One region of the Streptomyces sp. NPDC059832 genome, then DNA from elsewhere that is predicted to be linked to it. Evidence: riboswitches for the same ligand, from Rfam matches in the RefSeq annotation. Region 1 holds a riboswitch; the other holds the start of a gene.
What was found. A riboswitch is a leader RNA that binds a small molecule or an ion and turns the genes downstream of it on or off. The one in region 1 is predicted to bind glycine.
Positions count from the first base shown of each region.

Region 1 (7,841 bases):
ACCCCGAGTGACTGCCTACCTTCGAGATGGCAGGTCAAGGACGGAGGTCGGCGTGAGAAGCAGCGGCGACGGTACGGCAGCGGGTGGGCCGTATCCGCAGCAGGGGAGTACAGCCGACCACACCATCGTGCAACCGGTTCAACCGGCGGCGGTGGCGGGGGACGGAATGGCATCGGCCAACGACATCGGCTACCGCGGGCCGACCGCCTGCGCGGCTGCCGGGATCACCTACCGGCAGCTTGATTACTGGGCGCGTACGGGGCTGGTGGAGCCGAGCGTGCGTCCGGCGTACGGCTCCGGCACACAGCGGCTCTACAGCTTTCGGGACGTCGTCCTGCTGAAGATCGTGAAGCGCTTCCTGGACACGGGTGTGGCACTCCAGAACATCCGCACCACGGTTCAGCATCTGCGGGCCCGGGGATTCCAGGACCTTGAGCGGATGACGCTGATGAGCGACGGGGCGACGGTCTACGAGTGTTCCTCGCCCGACGAGGTCGTCAGCCTGCTCCAGGGCGGCCAGGGGGTCTTCGGCATCGCGGTGGGTGTGGTGTGGCAGGACGTGGACGCCGCCCTCTCGCAACTGCACGGCGAGCGGGTGGACACCGGCGAGACCCTCATCGGGAACAACCCCACCGATGAGCTCGCGCGGCGTCGCAATCGCGCCGGCTGACGCGGCCGACGGTTCGGGCGCGGCGATTGTCAGTGCCGTAGGGCAGCATCGATTGATGTGAGAGCCGCGCCCACCATCCTGCATCTGGACATGGATGCCTTCTACGCCTCTGCCGAGCAGGCGGCGAAGCCGAGCCTGCGCGGCAAGCCGGTCGTGGTCGGCGGACTGGGACCACGCGGAGTCGTCGCCACCGCCTCGTACGAGGCGCGACGCTTCGGGGTGCACTCGGCCATGCCCATGGCGCAGGCGCGGCGGCTGGCGCCCAACGCGGCCTATCTGGTGCCCCGCTTCCAGTTGTACCGGACGGTGAGCGACCAGGTGATGGAGCTGCTCGCGCGGCTCTCCCCGTTGGTGGAGCCCCTCAGCCTGGACGAGGCCTTCGTCGACCTGGAGGCCGGCGGGACGGCCGACGACACGGATTCCGCGCTGGAGATCGGCGAGCAGCTGCGTACGGCCATCAAGGCGGTGACCGGGCTCACCGGCTCGGTGGGGCTCGCCGGTTCCAAGATGCTGGCCAAGATCGCTTCGGAGGAGGCGAAGCCGAACGGCCTGCTGCTCATAGAACCGGGCACGGAGCGGGCGCTGCTCGCACCCATGTCGGTGCGGATTCTCCCCGGTGTCGGGCCGGCGACGGCGGACCATCTGCGCCGTGCCGGGATGACCACGGTCGACGACCTGGTCGAGGCGGGCGAGGACGAGCTCGTACGTCTGCTGGGGAAGGCGCACGGCGGCTCGCTCCACCGGATGGCGTTCGGGTACGACGACCGGCCGGTGGTCGCGGAGCGGGACGCGAAATCGGTGTCGGTCGAGGACACCTTCGACGCCGACCTGCACGACCGGGTGCGGATCAGGACGGAGGTCGAGCGACTGGCCGGCCGCTGCGTCCAGCGGCTGCGGGGCGCGGGTCGGTCCGGGCGGACGGTGGTGCTGAAGGTGCGCAGGTACGACTTCTCGACGCTCACGCGGTCCGAGACGCTGCGGGGGCCCACGGACGACCCCACAGTGGTCCGTGAGGCCGCCGCGCGGCTCCTGGAGGCAGTGGACACCACCGGAGGCGTCCGGCTCCTCGGAGTGGGCGTGACGGGGCTTGCCGACTACACGCAGGAGGACCTCTTCGCCCAGGCCGCCGGTGAGCGGGCCGCGACCGAGGATCCGGCTGCGGAGACGACGCCGTCCGGGGGCGACGGGGCCGGGCCGCCGGACGATCGCCGGGCGGAGGCCGAGGAGACCGCCGAGCAGCGCGCCGCGCGGCGCTGGCCCGCCGGACACGACGTACGCCATGACGCATACGGCCATGGCTGGGTGCAGGGCAGCGGCGTCGGCCGGGTGACCGTGCGGTTCGAGGAGCCCGAGTCGGCGCCCGGCCGGGTGCGTACGTTCCGGATCGACGACCCGGAGCTCCGGCCGGCCGATCCGCTGCCGTTGGTGCGGGACCCGGTGGACTACTCGTCCTGGCCGGCCAGTCTGCCGAAGTCCCTGTCCGGGCCGGCCCCCTCGGGCGGGGAGTCCAGACCGTAGTGCCGGTAGAGCTGGAGCTCCTGTTCCGGTGAGAGATGGCGGCCGACGCCGAAGTCGGGCGCTTCCTTGATCAGCGCGCGGTCGAAGGGGATGCGGAGCGAATCCTCCACGAATTCGCTGGGTTCCAGCGGGACGAACGCGTCCCGGCTGAAGAGTCCGGTACGTACGGCCGCCCACTCGGGCACACCGGTAGCGTCGTCGAGGTACACCTCGTCCACGGTCCCGATCTTGGTGCCCTTGCGGTCGAACGCCTTGCGGCCGATCAGGCTGCGCGGATCGATGTCGGTCTGCACGGTCCCTCCCACTGGTCGCGGCTACTCCACAAGCACTACAAAAGGGCAGATCCGGGTGGTTGGCCACTCGAGAAATCAGCCATGAACCCCGCTGGTAGGCTGGTGATGGCTGCTGACCCCGTGCGGGAGAGTCCTCCGGAGCTGATCCGAAGGCGCCGAAGGAGCAAATCCTCCCCGGAATCTCTCAGGCCCCCGTACCGCACGGACGAGGTCACTCTGGAAAGCAGGGCGGGATTCGTGCGGCCGAATGCCGGTGCGATTCCTTTCCTCACCGACGGTGAAAACCGGTATGCCGCAAGGCGTGCCGGTGAAGCTCTCAGGTTGAGATGACAGAGGGGGAGGCCGTTCGGGCACCCGCGCCGTGGTGCCCCTCGCAGGTCGTGACAGACCAGGAGGCCTCCACCATGACCCCCCGTCGCACTCCGCTCTCCCAGCTGGAGCAGGGCATTCCGTTCGAGCAGCGCCACATCGGACCCGATGCCGAGGCGCAGTCGAAGATGCTCGCCCAGGTCGGTTACGGCTCGCTGGACGAGCTCACCGCGGCCGCCGTGCCCGACGTCATCAGGAGCACGGAGGCACTCGGGCTGCCGACCGCGCGTACCGAGGCCGAGGTCCTCGCCGAGCTGCGCGCCCTCGCGGACCGCAATCAGGTGCTGGCCCCGATGATCGGACTCGGCTACTACGGCACCTTCACCCCGCCGGTGATCCTGCGCAACGTCATGGAGAACCCCGCCTGGTACACGGCCTACACGCCGTACCAGCCGGAGATCTCGCAGGGCCGCCTGGAGGCACTCCTCAACTTCCAGACGATGGTCGCCGAGCTGACCGGGCTGCCCACCTCCGGCGCCTCCTTGCTCGACGAGGGCACCGCGGCCGCCGAGGCCATGGCCCTCTCCCGGCGCGTCGGCAAGGTCAAGGACGGCGTCTTCCTCGTCGACACCGACACCCTGCCGCAGACGATCGCGGTCATCGAGACCCGCGCCGAGCCGACCGGTGTCGAGGTCGTCGTCGCCGACCTGTCCGACGGCATCCCGGCGGAGATCGCCGAGCGCGGAGTCTTCGGTGTCCTGGTGCAGTACCCGGGCGCGTCCGGGGCGGTGCGGAACATCGAACCCGTCATCGAGCAGGCCCACGAGCTGGGTGCGATCGTCACGGTCGCCGCCGATCTGCTGGCCCTGACCCTGCTCACCTCGCCCGGTGACCTGGGCGCGGACATCGCGGTCGGTACCACGCAGCGCTTCGGTGTGCCGATGGGCTTCGGCGGACCGCACGCCGGCTTCATGGCCGTACGCGAGAAGTTCGCCCGCAGCCTTCCCGGCCGTCTCGTCGGAGTCTCCGTCGACGCGGACGGCAACAAGGCCTACCGGCTGGCCCTGCAGACCCGCGAGCAGCACATCCGCCGCGAGAAGGCCACCAGCAACATCTGTACCGCCCAGGTGCTGCTCGCCGTCATGGCCGGAATGTACGCCGTCTACCACGGCCCGGACGGGCTGCGGACGATCGCCCTGCGCACCCACCGCTACGCGACGATCCTGGCCGAGGGCCTGCGCGCCTCCGGTATCGATGTCGTGACCGGCGCCCACTTCGACACCCTCACCGTGCGCGTCCCGGGGAAGGCCGCCGACATCGTCGCGGATGCCCGCGAGCGCGGGGTCAACCTGCGGCTCGTCGACGCCGACCTGGTCTCCCTCGCCTGCGACGAGACCACCACGCGTACGCAGATCGCCGCCGTCTGGGCCGCCTTCGGTGCCGACGGGGACATCGAGGAGCTGGACGCCGGCGCCGCCGACGCGCTGCCCGGGGGTCTGCTGCGCACCGACGAGATCCTCACGCACCCGGTCTTCCACCAGTACCGTTCCGAGACCGCGATGCTGCGCTACCTGCGCAAGCTCGCCGACCGCGACTACGCGCTGGACCGCGGCATGATCCCGCTCGGCTCCTGCACCATGAAGCTGAACGCGACCACCGAGATGGAGTCGATCACCTGGCCCGAGTTCGGAGCGCTGCACCCCTTCGCCCCGGCCGAGCAGGCGCAGGGTTTCCTCACCCTCATCCGTGAGCTGGAGGAGCGCCTCGCCGAGGTCACCGGGTACGACGCGGTCTCCATCCAGCCGAACGCGGGCTCGCAGGGCGAGTTCGCGGGCCTGCTGGCCGTACGGGCGTACCACCGGGCCAACGGTGACGAGCAGCGCACCGTCTGCCTCATCCCGTCCTCCGCGCACGGCACCAACGCGGCCAGCGCCGTGATGGCCGGCATGAAGGTCGTCGTGGTCAAGACCGCCGACGACGGCGAGGTCGACATGGAGGACCTCCGCGCCAAGATCGAGAAGCACCGCGACGAGCTCGCCGTGCTCATGATCACGTACCCGTCGACGCACGGCGTGTTCGAGGAGCACGTCGCCGACATCTGCGCCGAGGTGCACGACGCCGGCGGCCAGGTGTACGTCGACGGCGCCAACCTCAACGCGCTGGTGGGCCTCGCCCGGCCGGGCCGGTTCGGTGGCGACGTCTCGCACCTGAACCTGCACAAGACCTTCTGCATCCCGCACGGCGGCGGCGGCCCCGGCGTCGGCCCGGTCGGGGTGCGGGCCCACCTCGCGCCGTACCTGCCGAACCACCCGCTGCAGCCCTCGGCGGGCCCCGAGACCGGCGTCGGGCCGATCTCGGCCGCTCCGTGGGGCTCGGCCGGCATTCTCCCCATCTCCTGGGCGTACGTTCGCCTGATGGGCGGGGAGGGCCTGAAGCGTGCGACGCAGGTCGCCGTGCTCGCGGCCAACTACATCGCCAAGCGTCTGGAACCGCACTACCCGATCCTGTACAACGGCCCGGCCGGTCTGGTCGCGCACGAGTGCATCGTGGACCTGCGGCCGATCTCCAAGGCCACCGGCGTCAGCGTCGACGACATCGCCAAGCGGCTGATCGACTACGGTTTCCACTCGCCGACCATGTCGTTCCCGGTCGCCGGAACGCTGATGATCGAGCCGACCGAGAGCGAGAACCTCGCGGAGCTCGACCGGTTCTGCGACACGATGATCGCCATTCGCGACGAGGTGGAGAAGGTGGCCTCCGGCGAGTGGAGCGCGGACGACAACCCGCTGCACAACGCCCCGCACACCGCGGCGATGCTGGGCGGGGAGTGGAAGCACGGATACAGCCGTGAGGTGGCGGTCTTCCCGGCCGGAGTCTCGGCCGCCGACAAGTACTGGCCGCCGGTGCGCCGGATCGACGGCGCCTTCGGCGACCGCAACCTCGTCTGCTCCTGCCCGCCGCTGGACGAGTACGACAACTGAGTCATGAGCGGCACCGTGTGACGCGGACATGCGTCGGGGCCGGTTCGGAGAAGTCTCCGGGCCGGCCCCAGCTCTTACCGGCCGCGGTCAGGCGGCCTTCATCACCCGAGCGGTCCCCAGGGGTCGGTGCGGGGCGATGATCTGACCGTCCGGGAGCAGCTCACCGGTGTCCTCGAAGAGCAGGACTCCGTTGCACAGCAGGCTCCAGCCCTGTTCCGGGTGGTGCGCCGTCAGGCGGGCGGCTTCCCGGTCGGCTGAGTCGGCGGTCGGGCATGGTGGCTGGTGCTGGCACATGGCTGGGTTCTTTCGCTGCGTTGTAGTGAATGTCCTGCGGCTGGATGAGGTGTTCATGGCCGCCCCCCGTATCGATCGGTCCGGTCCCAGTGTTGCCCCACAGGCGTCAATCCGCAGGGATTTCGCAGCAGCACTTCTCCTTACCCGGAGGACGCATCACCCACGCGGACGGTTCACCGCAACTGCACTGTCCCTTCGGATGGTTCGGGGTGGTCGTTCCGGGCTAGTCCAGAAGGGCGCGAAGTGCGCCCCTCCAGCACTGTGCCCCGCGACCGGGGACGGTGGCGGGGCACAGTGTGCTGATGCGGGGTCCGGTTCTCAGGCCGGGGATCCGAGCAGGGGGCCGGGGCCGGGGGTGATGCGCAGCGTCATCACGCGGAGCAGATCGGCGACCCGGTGCGGGCGATGTGCCGCGATGCCCGGTGGGGCGGGAGCCAGCGGAACCAGCAGATCGGCGGGGGCGAGCGCCCCGCCGGAGGCGTCGGCCTCGACGTCACCGTGCAGCCACAGCGCCAGCATGTAGAGCTCCGGGATGGACAGCAGCCGCGGCTGGTAGTGCGGTGTCACCGTCTCGGCCTGGCGCAGGGCGAGCTCTGTCGAGGCGATGTAGGGGCCCTCGAAGAAATGCGAGAAGGCCCAGCCGTCCGGGGTGAGCATGGTGTCCGCCGCGGCGACTGCCTGCTCCGAGCTGCGGATCAGGAATCGCCACCCGGCCAGCCGGGTGGCGGGAGCGAGCCCGTTCGGACCGATCCGCTCCAGTACGTGGACGGGGAGCGGGAGTTCGGGGCTCAGTGGCCCCTGGGCGGATCGAAGGGCGGGTGTGCGGGCTTCGCGGACCGCGGTGGGTGAACCGAGTGCCGCGAGAACGCTGCGCAGAGCGGGCGCGGGAGCCGGGGGAACATGCAGCGGCATAGTGGGTCGCCTCTCACTTCGGAGACACGGTGGTGCGTGGGCGGGTGCAGACGGCGCTGTCGGCATGCGGGGCCAGAGGAGGCCGGTGACTGGGCCGGTGCGTCAACTCTCTGCCTCGTCCGCGGAGTTTATACGACACGTGTTCACGCGGTGATTCCACTAGCCGTTGCAGGCATTGCCGACAAGGCGGTATCAAGACTTTATTATGCGGAGAATCTACTGATTCTGTGTCAACGGCGCAGCCGCCGCCTGGGATTTTTCCCCCAGCGCGGACGGCTGAAACGCGTCGGCGTTTTCACTCACGCCGGACGGGGAAACGTGTGCTGCACCATGCCCATGGAATGTGCCTCCGGCGGGCGCCCTCAGATTACTGGGTCCGCGGCGTTCTCGTGGGCGTTATGGATCACGCGGCCTGGGCATTATCGATCGTGACGCGAGCGGCCTGGGCCGCGGGCCGCCCACTTGAGGGAGGGACGCTCCGATGGGGGAGAAGGTCGTGGCGGGCGCCTTTGACCTGTCCGATCGGCAGGGGTACCGGAAGAAGCTTCACCAGTGCCTGGAGGGACTGGAGAGACTTCTTGCGGAGCGGAGGTTCGACCGGCCGCGCAACCTCATGGGCGTGGAGATCGAGCTGAATCTCGCGGGCGCCGACGGCATGCCGAAGATGATGAATGGGGAGGTCCTCCCGCGCATCGCGAGCCGTGATTTCCAGACCGAACTCGGGATGTTCAATTTGGAAGTGAACATAGTCCCGCACCGTCTGGACGGGCGCGTTTTCGATCAGTTGGCCGAAGAGCTCAGGACCGGGCTCGGATATGCCCACCGGAAGGCGGGAGAGGTCGATGCCGGGATCATGATGATCGG
Region 1 is NZ_JBHWIY010000039.1:56,320-64,160, reverse strand. It holds gene ACFV8T_RS39115 (MerR family transcriptional regulator) at 53-670, shown strand; gene ACFV8T_RS39110 (DNA polymerase IV) at 728-2,188, shown strand; gene ACFV8T_RS39105 (PRC-barrel domain-containing protein) at 2,113-2,481, opposite strand; glycine riboswitch at 2,595-2,691, shown strand; gene gcvP (aminomethyl-transferring glycine dehydrogenase) at 2,886-5,771, shown strand; gene ACFV8T_RS39095 (DUF5999 family protein) at 5,859-6,065, opposite strand; gene ACFV8T_RS39090 (hypothetical protein) at 6,384-6,977, opposite strand; gene ACFV8T_RS39085 (glutamate-cysteine ligase family protein) at 7,459-7,841, shown strand, end outside.

Region 2 (7,841 bases), on a different contig from region 1:
AGCCATACCGACAGGCGAATGGATGCCTAACCGTGATGCGGGCCTGGGTGTTCCGTTATCCGGACGGAAGTGAACGCCCCCCGAACACAGGTCAGTTGAGGCGGAAGGGGGCGGGAGCGCAGATTCGCGACGCTTTCACCACCAGACATGCCCAGCCCGGAAATCTCGGACACCGGCGGCCGGTTGCGGCACGGGGCAGATGAACACGCGCCGACATCGGGGGAGTTGATGACTTATGGCCGCGTTACGGAATTCCGGCACGCACACCCGCAATCCGGACTCCGGGGGGCGAACAGCCCCGGAAGGGTCAGTACGCGCCCTGCGGCGGGTAGCCGTAGCCCGCGACGGGGGCCGCCGGGGCATGCGCCTCGCGGTCGTAGAACGGGCGGGCGTTGGCGCGCAGCCACATCGCGACCGGGTCGTACTCGTCGGACATCGCGACGGTGGAGACGGGCAGCCCGTCCGGGACGGCGGAGATCGACTGCTGCATCATCGCGCGCGCCGCGTCCACCGAGGGCGGGCTGGTGTCGTAGAGGTCGAGACCGATGGTGAGGTACGGGACCCCGAGCGCGGGCTGCACCCAGGCGCGGCGCAGCGAGCGGATGGCCGGGGTGTGGTGGGCGTTCTGCGTGAGCAGGGCGTAGAACTGCGGGATCTCGATGGCCGGCTCGGTGAGCCGGAGCGGACCCGCGGGCATCCGGTCGAGACCGGTGGCGATCCGGCGCAGGTCCAGCCAGGGGATGCCGACGCCGCCGCCCGGGGCGTGCGGGTTGAGCCAGATGCCCCAGCGGTCGGGGAAGAGGGCGCGGGCGATGTCCAGGCCGCCGACCAGCTCATGGGCGCGGTTCCAGCCGCTGGCGGAGAGCTCCTGGGCTGAGGTCACACAGGGGGCGTAGCCGAGGCCGTCGACCTCCATGTTCCCGTACTGGGCGTCGGGCGAGCCCGCCTGGCCGTGCCAGAGGAGCATCCAGATCCGGCCGTTCACGAGGGCCTGCAGCAGCGCCTCGTACGCGTCGTAGCGTCCGGGCGTCACTTGGCGCAGCATGTGCTCGACCTGCCCGGCCGCCGCGGTGCCTGACGCACTCACCTGGTCCCGCCCCTCTTCGATCCACTGTGTCGGCCGGCCGCTCCCGGGCACACGGGTGCGGCATGATGCCGAGGCACCAGCCATGAAACCAGCTTATGCGCCGGTCCTGACACCGACTTGACGCCATGGGTCGAAGCGGTGCTCCACGCCGGTGCCCGCCGCGGGCGCCGCGCCGGGGGCTACTGGCCCGCCCGCTGGTAGAACGGCTGGATCTTCTCCCGTATCCAGTCGCCGACCGGGTCCTGTGCCACATCGAGCAGGACGAGATTGACCACCCAGGGCACCTCGACCCGGCCCAGAGCGCGGCCGAGGGCGTCCATCGGGGCATTGCGCCCCGCGCCTTCCCAGGTGGAGAACTCGACGCCGATGAAGAGGACGGGGTCGCCGCCCTCGATGCTGGCCAGCGCCCGGCGGGCGGAGAGCACGACACCGCTCTCCTCGAACTCACCGGCCGCCGCGGCGAGGAAGTCGACGGGCTCCTCCCTCCAGTCCGGTTCGTACAGCCGGACCCTGCCGCCGCTGGCCGGCCCGTCCAGCGGGGTGCGTCCGGCCCGGCAGAGCTCGGCCACGGCGGGGGGCGGCAGCGGCATCCCGACCGCGCCGCCCGGGTTCACGGCCATGCCGAGCTGCGGCGGCAGCCCGCGGGCGAAGTCGCGGGCGGGCGCGACGGTGAAGGACATATGGGTACCGACGCAGGTGAGGAACTGCTGTTCGGAGCTGAACACGGGGACGTACGGAGCGCCCTCGATCTCCAACGTCGGCAGGTCCAGGTCCGCCGAGTCGGGTCCGCCGCCATTGGGCAGGGGCACCCAGACATGGCTGCGTCCGAGCACCTCGACGAGCCGTCCGCCCGCCTCCGGGATGCCCACCGAGGCCATCAGCACTTCTTCGAGCTCATTGGCCGGCCATCCGCCCTGCGGATGGGACTGGACCTGTGCCGGAACGTCCACTGCTTCCCCTTCTCGCCCAAGCTTTCCGGCAGAAGATTAACGCCCGCCCCGACAGCTGCCCCGGCCCCGGCTACCCGGCCCCGGGCCGCCCGTCCGCGAAGGTGATCCGGCCGAGCCTCCCCGCCGCCTCCCGGTCCAGCAGCACCGCCGAGGCGCAGCCGGGCGGCAGCAGGCCCGTCTCAATCGCCCTCAGCAGCCTGCCCACCGCCCTGCGGTGCCGGGCGAAGGCGTATCCCGATACGCCGCGTCCGCGCTCGCGCTGGCCCTCCCTGGCCGTCTGCGGCGTGACGTCGAGCAGGACGAGGTGCAGGACCCGGCCCCGGCGCCGCGCGCCACGGGCCAGCCAGCCGCGCACCCAGGCCTGTGTTCCGCAGTCGTGGACGACGACGGACTCCCCGGAACGCAGCACCCGCCACAGCCCCCAGTAGTGGGCGGCGCGGACGAGCGGGCGGTAGAGGGCGTAGGGAACTAAGCGGGGCACGGCCCGCGCCCAGCGGTCACGGGTGTCCTGGGAGTCGATGGCGTGCGCCGTCGTCACCGCCCGCCGGATGAGCGTCGACTTGCCGCTGCCGGGCAGCCCGGAGACCACCACCACGTCACCGGCCGCGAAGCGCAGGCCGCGCGGGCTGTGCCCGGACCGCTCCCGGAGATCCCGTACGACGGGCGCGTGCGCGCCCGACGCCTCACTCTCCGGGGCCCCCGGCTGTGCGGGCATCGCGCCGTGCGCGACCCCCGCGGTCGTCGCGTACCGCTGCAACGTCATCGCCCTCCCCCTGTCGGCTCACCCCACGTATGCCCCTGAAGTGTAAAGAAAAGGTAATGCGGCACAACCGTCCACGCCGCTGATTTCCGGTGGGGGACCGAGGCCCCACTCCGGCGCGATGCGTGCGATGATGACCCGGCCAACTGCATAAAGGCCGTTCGAATCCGCGCGGGAGAGTTCCGGTCACTGCATGTGCCGGGCGCCGAAGGAGCAAGTTCCTCCCTTGAATCTCTCAGGCCCCGTACCGCGCGGATGAGGCAGATCTGAAAAGCGGGCCGCTGCGCGGCTCCACCCAAGGTGCAAGCCGAACCCTTCCGGGGCTCTCGGCGAACCTCTCAGGTTCCGATGACAGATGGGGAGGGATCGTCCTCGTCGTCATGCCCTGGGAGCCATATCCATGAGCACCGCCCCCCGTCTCACCGCCCTCGATGCCCTGCATCGCTCGCTGGGCGCCACGATGACCGACTTCGCGGGCTGGGACATGCCGCTGCGCTACGCCAGTGAGCGCGACGAGCACAACGCCGTGCGCACGAAGGCCGGCCTCTTCGACCTCTCGCACATGGGCGAGATCACCGTCACCGGCCCCGGGGCCGTGGCGCTTCTGAACTTCGCGCTGGTCGGCAACATCGGCACCGTCTCCGTGGGCCGCGCGCGCTACACGATGATCTGCGCCGAGGACGGCGGCATCCTGGACGACCTGATCGTCTACCGGCTCGGCGAGACGGAGTACATGGTCGTCGCCAACGCGGGCAACGCCCAGATCGTGCTGGACGCGCTGACCGCGCGGGCCGAGGGCTTCGACGCCGAGGTCCGCGACGACCGCGACGCGTACGCGCTGCTCGCCGTCCAGGGTCCCGAGTCCCCCGCGATCCTCGCCGCCGTCACCGATGCCGACCTGGACGGCCTCAAGTACTACGCCGGGCTGCCCGGCACGGTCGCCGGGGTCCCCGCGCTGATCGCCCGTACCGGCTACACCGGCGAGGACGGCTTCGAGCTGTTCGTCGCCCCCGTCCACGCCGAGCAGCTGTGGAAGGCGCTGACCGAGGCGGGCGCCTCCCGCGGCCTGATCCCGTGCGGGCTCTCCTGCCGCGACACGCTGCGCCTGGAGGCGGGCATGCCGCTGTACGGACACGAGCTGACCACGGCACTGACCCCGTTCGACGCCGGTCTCGGCCGGGTCGTGAAGTTCGAGAAGGAGGGCGACTTCGTCGGCCGCAAGGCCCTTGAGGCCGCCGCCGAGCGTGCCGAGACCGCTCCGCCGCGCAAGCTGGTCGGGCTGGTCGCCGAGGGCCGCCGGGTGCCGCGCGCCGGCTTCTCCGTCGTCGCCGTGGGCGGGACCGGCGCCGAGGTCATCGGCGAGGTCACCTCGGGCGCCCCGTCGCCCACCCTGGGCAAGCCGATCGCCATGGCGTACGTGGACGCCGCGCACGCCACGCCCGGCACGGCAGGCGTCGGAGTGGACATCCGGGGCACCCACGAGCCGTACGAAGTCGTGGCGCTGCCGTTCTACAAGCGCCAGAAGTGACGTCGGCGCTCCCGAAGAAGTGACGCAGTCGCGTCTCACACCGTAAGACCACCGTTCATCAGCACTCCCCCGCGTACAGGAGAATTCAGGTCATGAGCAACCCCCAGCAGCTGCGTTACAGCAAGGAGCACGAGTGGCTGTCGGCCGTCGAGGACGGTGTGGCCACGATCGGTATCACCGAGTACGCGGCCAACGCGCTCGGCGACGTCGTCTACGCCCAGCTCCCCGAGGTCGGTGACACGGTGACCGCGGGCGAGACCTGTGGCGAGCTGGAGTCGACCAAGTCGGTGAGCGACCTGTACTCGCCGGTGACCGGCGAGGTCACCGCGGCGAACCAGGACGTCGTGGACGACCCGTCGCTGGTGAACTCCGCTCCCTTCGAGGGCGGCTGGCTGTTCAAGGTACGTATGGCGGAGGAGCCGAAGGACCTGCTCTCCGCCGACGAGTACACCGAGTTCTCCGGCAACTGAAGACCCAAAGGGACCACCTGATGTCGCTTCTCAACTCCTCCCTCCACGAGCTGGACCCGGACGTCGCCGCCGCTGTCGACGCCGAGCTCCACCGCCAGCAGTCCACCCTCGAAATGATCGCCTCGGAGAACTTCGCTCCGGTCGCGGTCATGGAGGCCCAGGGCTCCGTCCTCACCAACAAGTACGCCGAGGGCTACCCCGGCCGCCGCTACTACGGCGGCTGCGAGCACGTCGACGTCGTCGAGCAGATCGCCATCGACCGCATCAAGGCGCTGTTCGGCGCCGAGGCCGCGAACGTCCAGCCGCACTCCGGTGCGCAGGCCAACGCCGCCGCGATGTTCGCGCTGCTCAAGCCGGGCGACACGATCATGGGCCTGAGCCTCGCCCACGGCGGTCACCTGACCCACGGCATGAAGATCAACTTCTCCGGCAAGCTCTACAACGTGATCCCGTACCACGTCGACGAGACCGGCGTCGTGGACATGGCCGAGGTCGAGCGTCTGGCCAAGGAGTCCAAGCCGAAGCTGATCGTCGCCGGCTGGTCCGCGTACCCGCGTCAGCTGGACTTCGCCGCCTTCCGCCGCATCGCGGACGAGGTCGGCGCGTACCTGATGGTCGACATGGCGCACTTCGCCGGTCTGGTGGCCGCGGGTCTGCACCCCAACCCGGTGCCGCACGCCCACGTCGTCACGACCACCACGCACAAGACCCTCGGCGGTCCGCGCGGTGGCGTCATCCTGTCGACGCAGGAGCTCGCCAAGAAGATCAACTCGGCGGTCTTCCCGGGCCAGCAGGGCGGTCCGCTGGAGCACGTGATCGCGGCCAAGGCGGTCTCGTTCAAGGTCGCGGCGACCGAGGAGTTCAAGGAGCGCCAGCAGCGCACCCTGGACGGCGCCCGCATCCTCGCCGAGCGCCTGGTCCAGCCGGACGTCACCGAGGTCGGTGTCTCCGTGCTGTCCGGCGGTACGGACGTCCACCTGGTCCTCGTCGACCTGCGCAACTCCGAGCTGGACGGCCAGCAGGCCGAGGACCGGCTGCACGAGCTGGGCATCACGGTCAACCGGAACGCCATCCCGAACGACCCGCGGCCGCCGATGGTCACCTCGGGTCTGCGGATCGGTACGCCGGCCCTGGCGACCCGCGGTTTCCAGACCGAGGACTTCACCGAGGTCGCGGAGATCATCGCCGCCGCGCTCAAGCCGTCCTACGACGCGGACGCGCTGAAGGCCCGCGTCGTCGCGCTGGCCGACAAGTTCCCGCTGTACCCCGGCCTCAAGTAGGTCACCCGCAGTTTGCATGCCGGGTGGGGGCACCGCGCACACTGAAGAGTGAGCACGGTGCCCCCGCCCTTGTCCCGCGCTCTTCGTACCCATCGGTCCGTCCCGCACCACCCGGCAGACGACGACGTCTACCAACCCTTGAGGAGTCCCCCGTGGCCATCTCGGTCTTCGACCTGTTCTCGATCGGCATCGGCCCGTCCAGCTCCCATACGGTCGGCCCGATGCGCGCCGCCCGCATGTTCGCGCGCCGGCTGAAGAACGAGGGCCTGATCGCCCACACCGTCTCGATACGCGCCGAGCTGTACGGCTCGCTCGGTGCGACCGGTCACGGCCACGGCACCCCCAAGGCCGTCCTGCTCGGCCTGGAGGGCGAATCGCCCCGCACCGTCGACGTGGAGTCCGCCGACGAGCGGGTGGAGCAGATCCGTACCACGGGCCGGATCAACCTCCTCGGCATGCACGAGATCGACTTCGACGCCGACGAGCAGCTGGTCCTGCACCGCCGCAAGGCCCTCCCGTACCACGCCAACGGCATGACGATCTTCGCCTTCGACCGCGAGGGCGCCCTTCTCCTGGAGAAGACGTACTACTCGGTCGGCGGCGGCTTCGTCGTGGACGAGGACGCGGTGGGCGAGGACCGGATCGTGCTCGACGACACCGTGCTGAAGCACCCCTTCCGTACCGGCGACGAACTGCTGCGGCTCTCGAAGGACACCGGCCTGTCGATCTCCTCGCTGATGCTGGAGAACGAGCGGGCCTGGCGCACCGAGGACGAGATCCGCTCGGGTCTGCTGGACATCTGGCGGGTCATGCAGGCCTGTGTCTCGCGCGGCATGTCCCGCGAGGGCATCCTGCCCGGTGGTCTCAAGGTCCGCCGCCGCGCCGCGAACACCGCCCGCCAGCTGCGTGCCGAGGGCGACCCGCAGGCCCACGCGATGGAGTGGATCACCCTCTACGCGATGGCGGTCAACGAGGAGAACGCGGCGGGCGGCCGGGTCGTCACCGCGCCCACCAACGGCGCCGCGGGCATCATCCCGGCGGTGCTGCACTACTACATGAACTTCGCGGCCGGCGGCGCCACCGAGGCGGAGAAGGAGGACGGCGTCGTCCGCTTCCTCCTCGCCGCCGGGGCCATCGGCATGCTCTTCAAGGAGAACGCCTCCATCTCCGGCGCCGAGGTCGGCTGCCAGGGCGAGGTCGGCTCCGCCTGCTCCATGGCCGCGGGCGCCCTTGCCGAGGTCCTCGGCGGCACTCCCGAACAGGTCGAGAACGCCGCCGAGATCGGCATGGAGCACAACCTTGGCCTGACCTGCGACCCGGTCGGCGGTCTCGTCCAGATCCCGTGCATCGAGCGCAACGGCATGGCCGCGGTGAAGGCGGTCACGGCGGCGAAGATGGCGCTGCGCGGCGACGGCAGCCACAAGGTCTCCCTCGACAAGGTCATCAAGACCATGAAGGAGACCGGTGCGGACATGAGCGTGAAGTACAAGGAGACCGCGCGCGGCGGGCTCGCGGTGAACATCATCGAGTGCTGAGAAAAGCGCCCCTGATCAGGTGTTTCTCGTCTTTCGGCTCTGTCGCGGCCTTTCCCCCTGTACGGCGGATCGTCGCCGAAAGGTCCCTCCGGCAGACGGGAGGTACACCTGCTGGATCCCGGTATGCAGCACGAACAGGATCCCGCACAGTGCCCGCCGGTCAGGCTCCCCCGGTCGGCCCGGCTTCAGCTCCGGCTCCGGCTCCGGCTCCAGCTCCAGCTCCACGGTTCA
Region 2 is NZ_JBHWIY010000025.1:14,001-21,841, reverse strand. It holds gene ACFV8T_RS32500 (enhanced serine sensitivity protein SseB C-terminal domain-containing protein) at 308-1,087, opposite strand; gene ACFV8T_RS32495 (enhanced serine sensitivity protein SseB) at 1,267-2,037, opposite strand; gene ACFV8T_RS32490 (AAA family ATPase) at 2,108-2,800, opposite strand; glycine riboswitch at 2,960-3,057, shown strand; gene gcvT (glycine cleavage system aminomethyltransferase GcvT) at 3,198-4,325, shown strand; gene gcvH (glycine cleavage system protein GcvH) at 4,418-4,795, shown strand; gene glyA (serine hydroxymethyltransferase) at 4,816-6,075, shown strand; gene ACFV8T_RS32470 (L-serine ammonia-lyase) at 6,228-7,610, shown strand.
Region 2: another riboswitch for glycine. It lies ahead of gcvT (glycine cleavage system aminomethyltransferase GcvT); the one in region 1 lies ahead of gcvP (aminomethyl-transferring glycine dehydrogenase).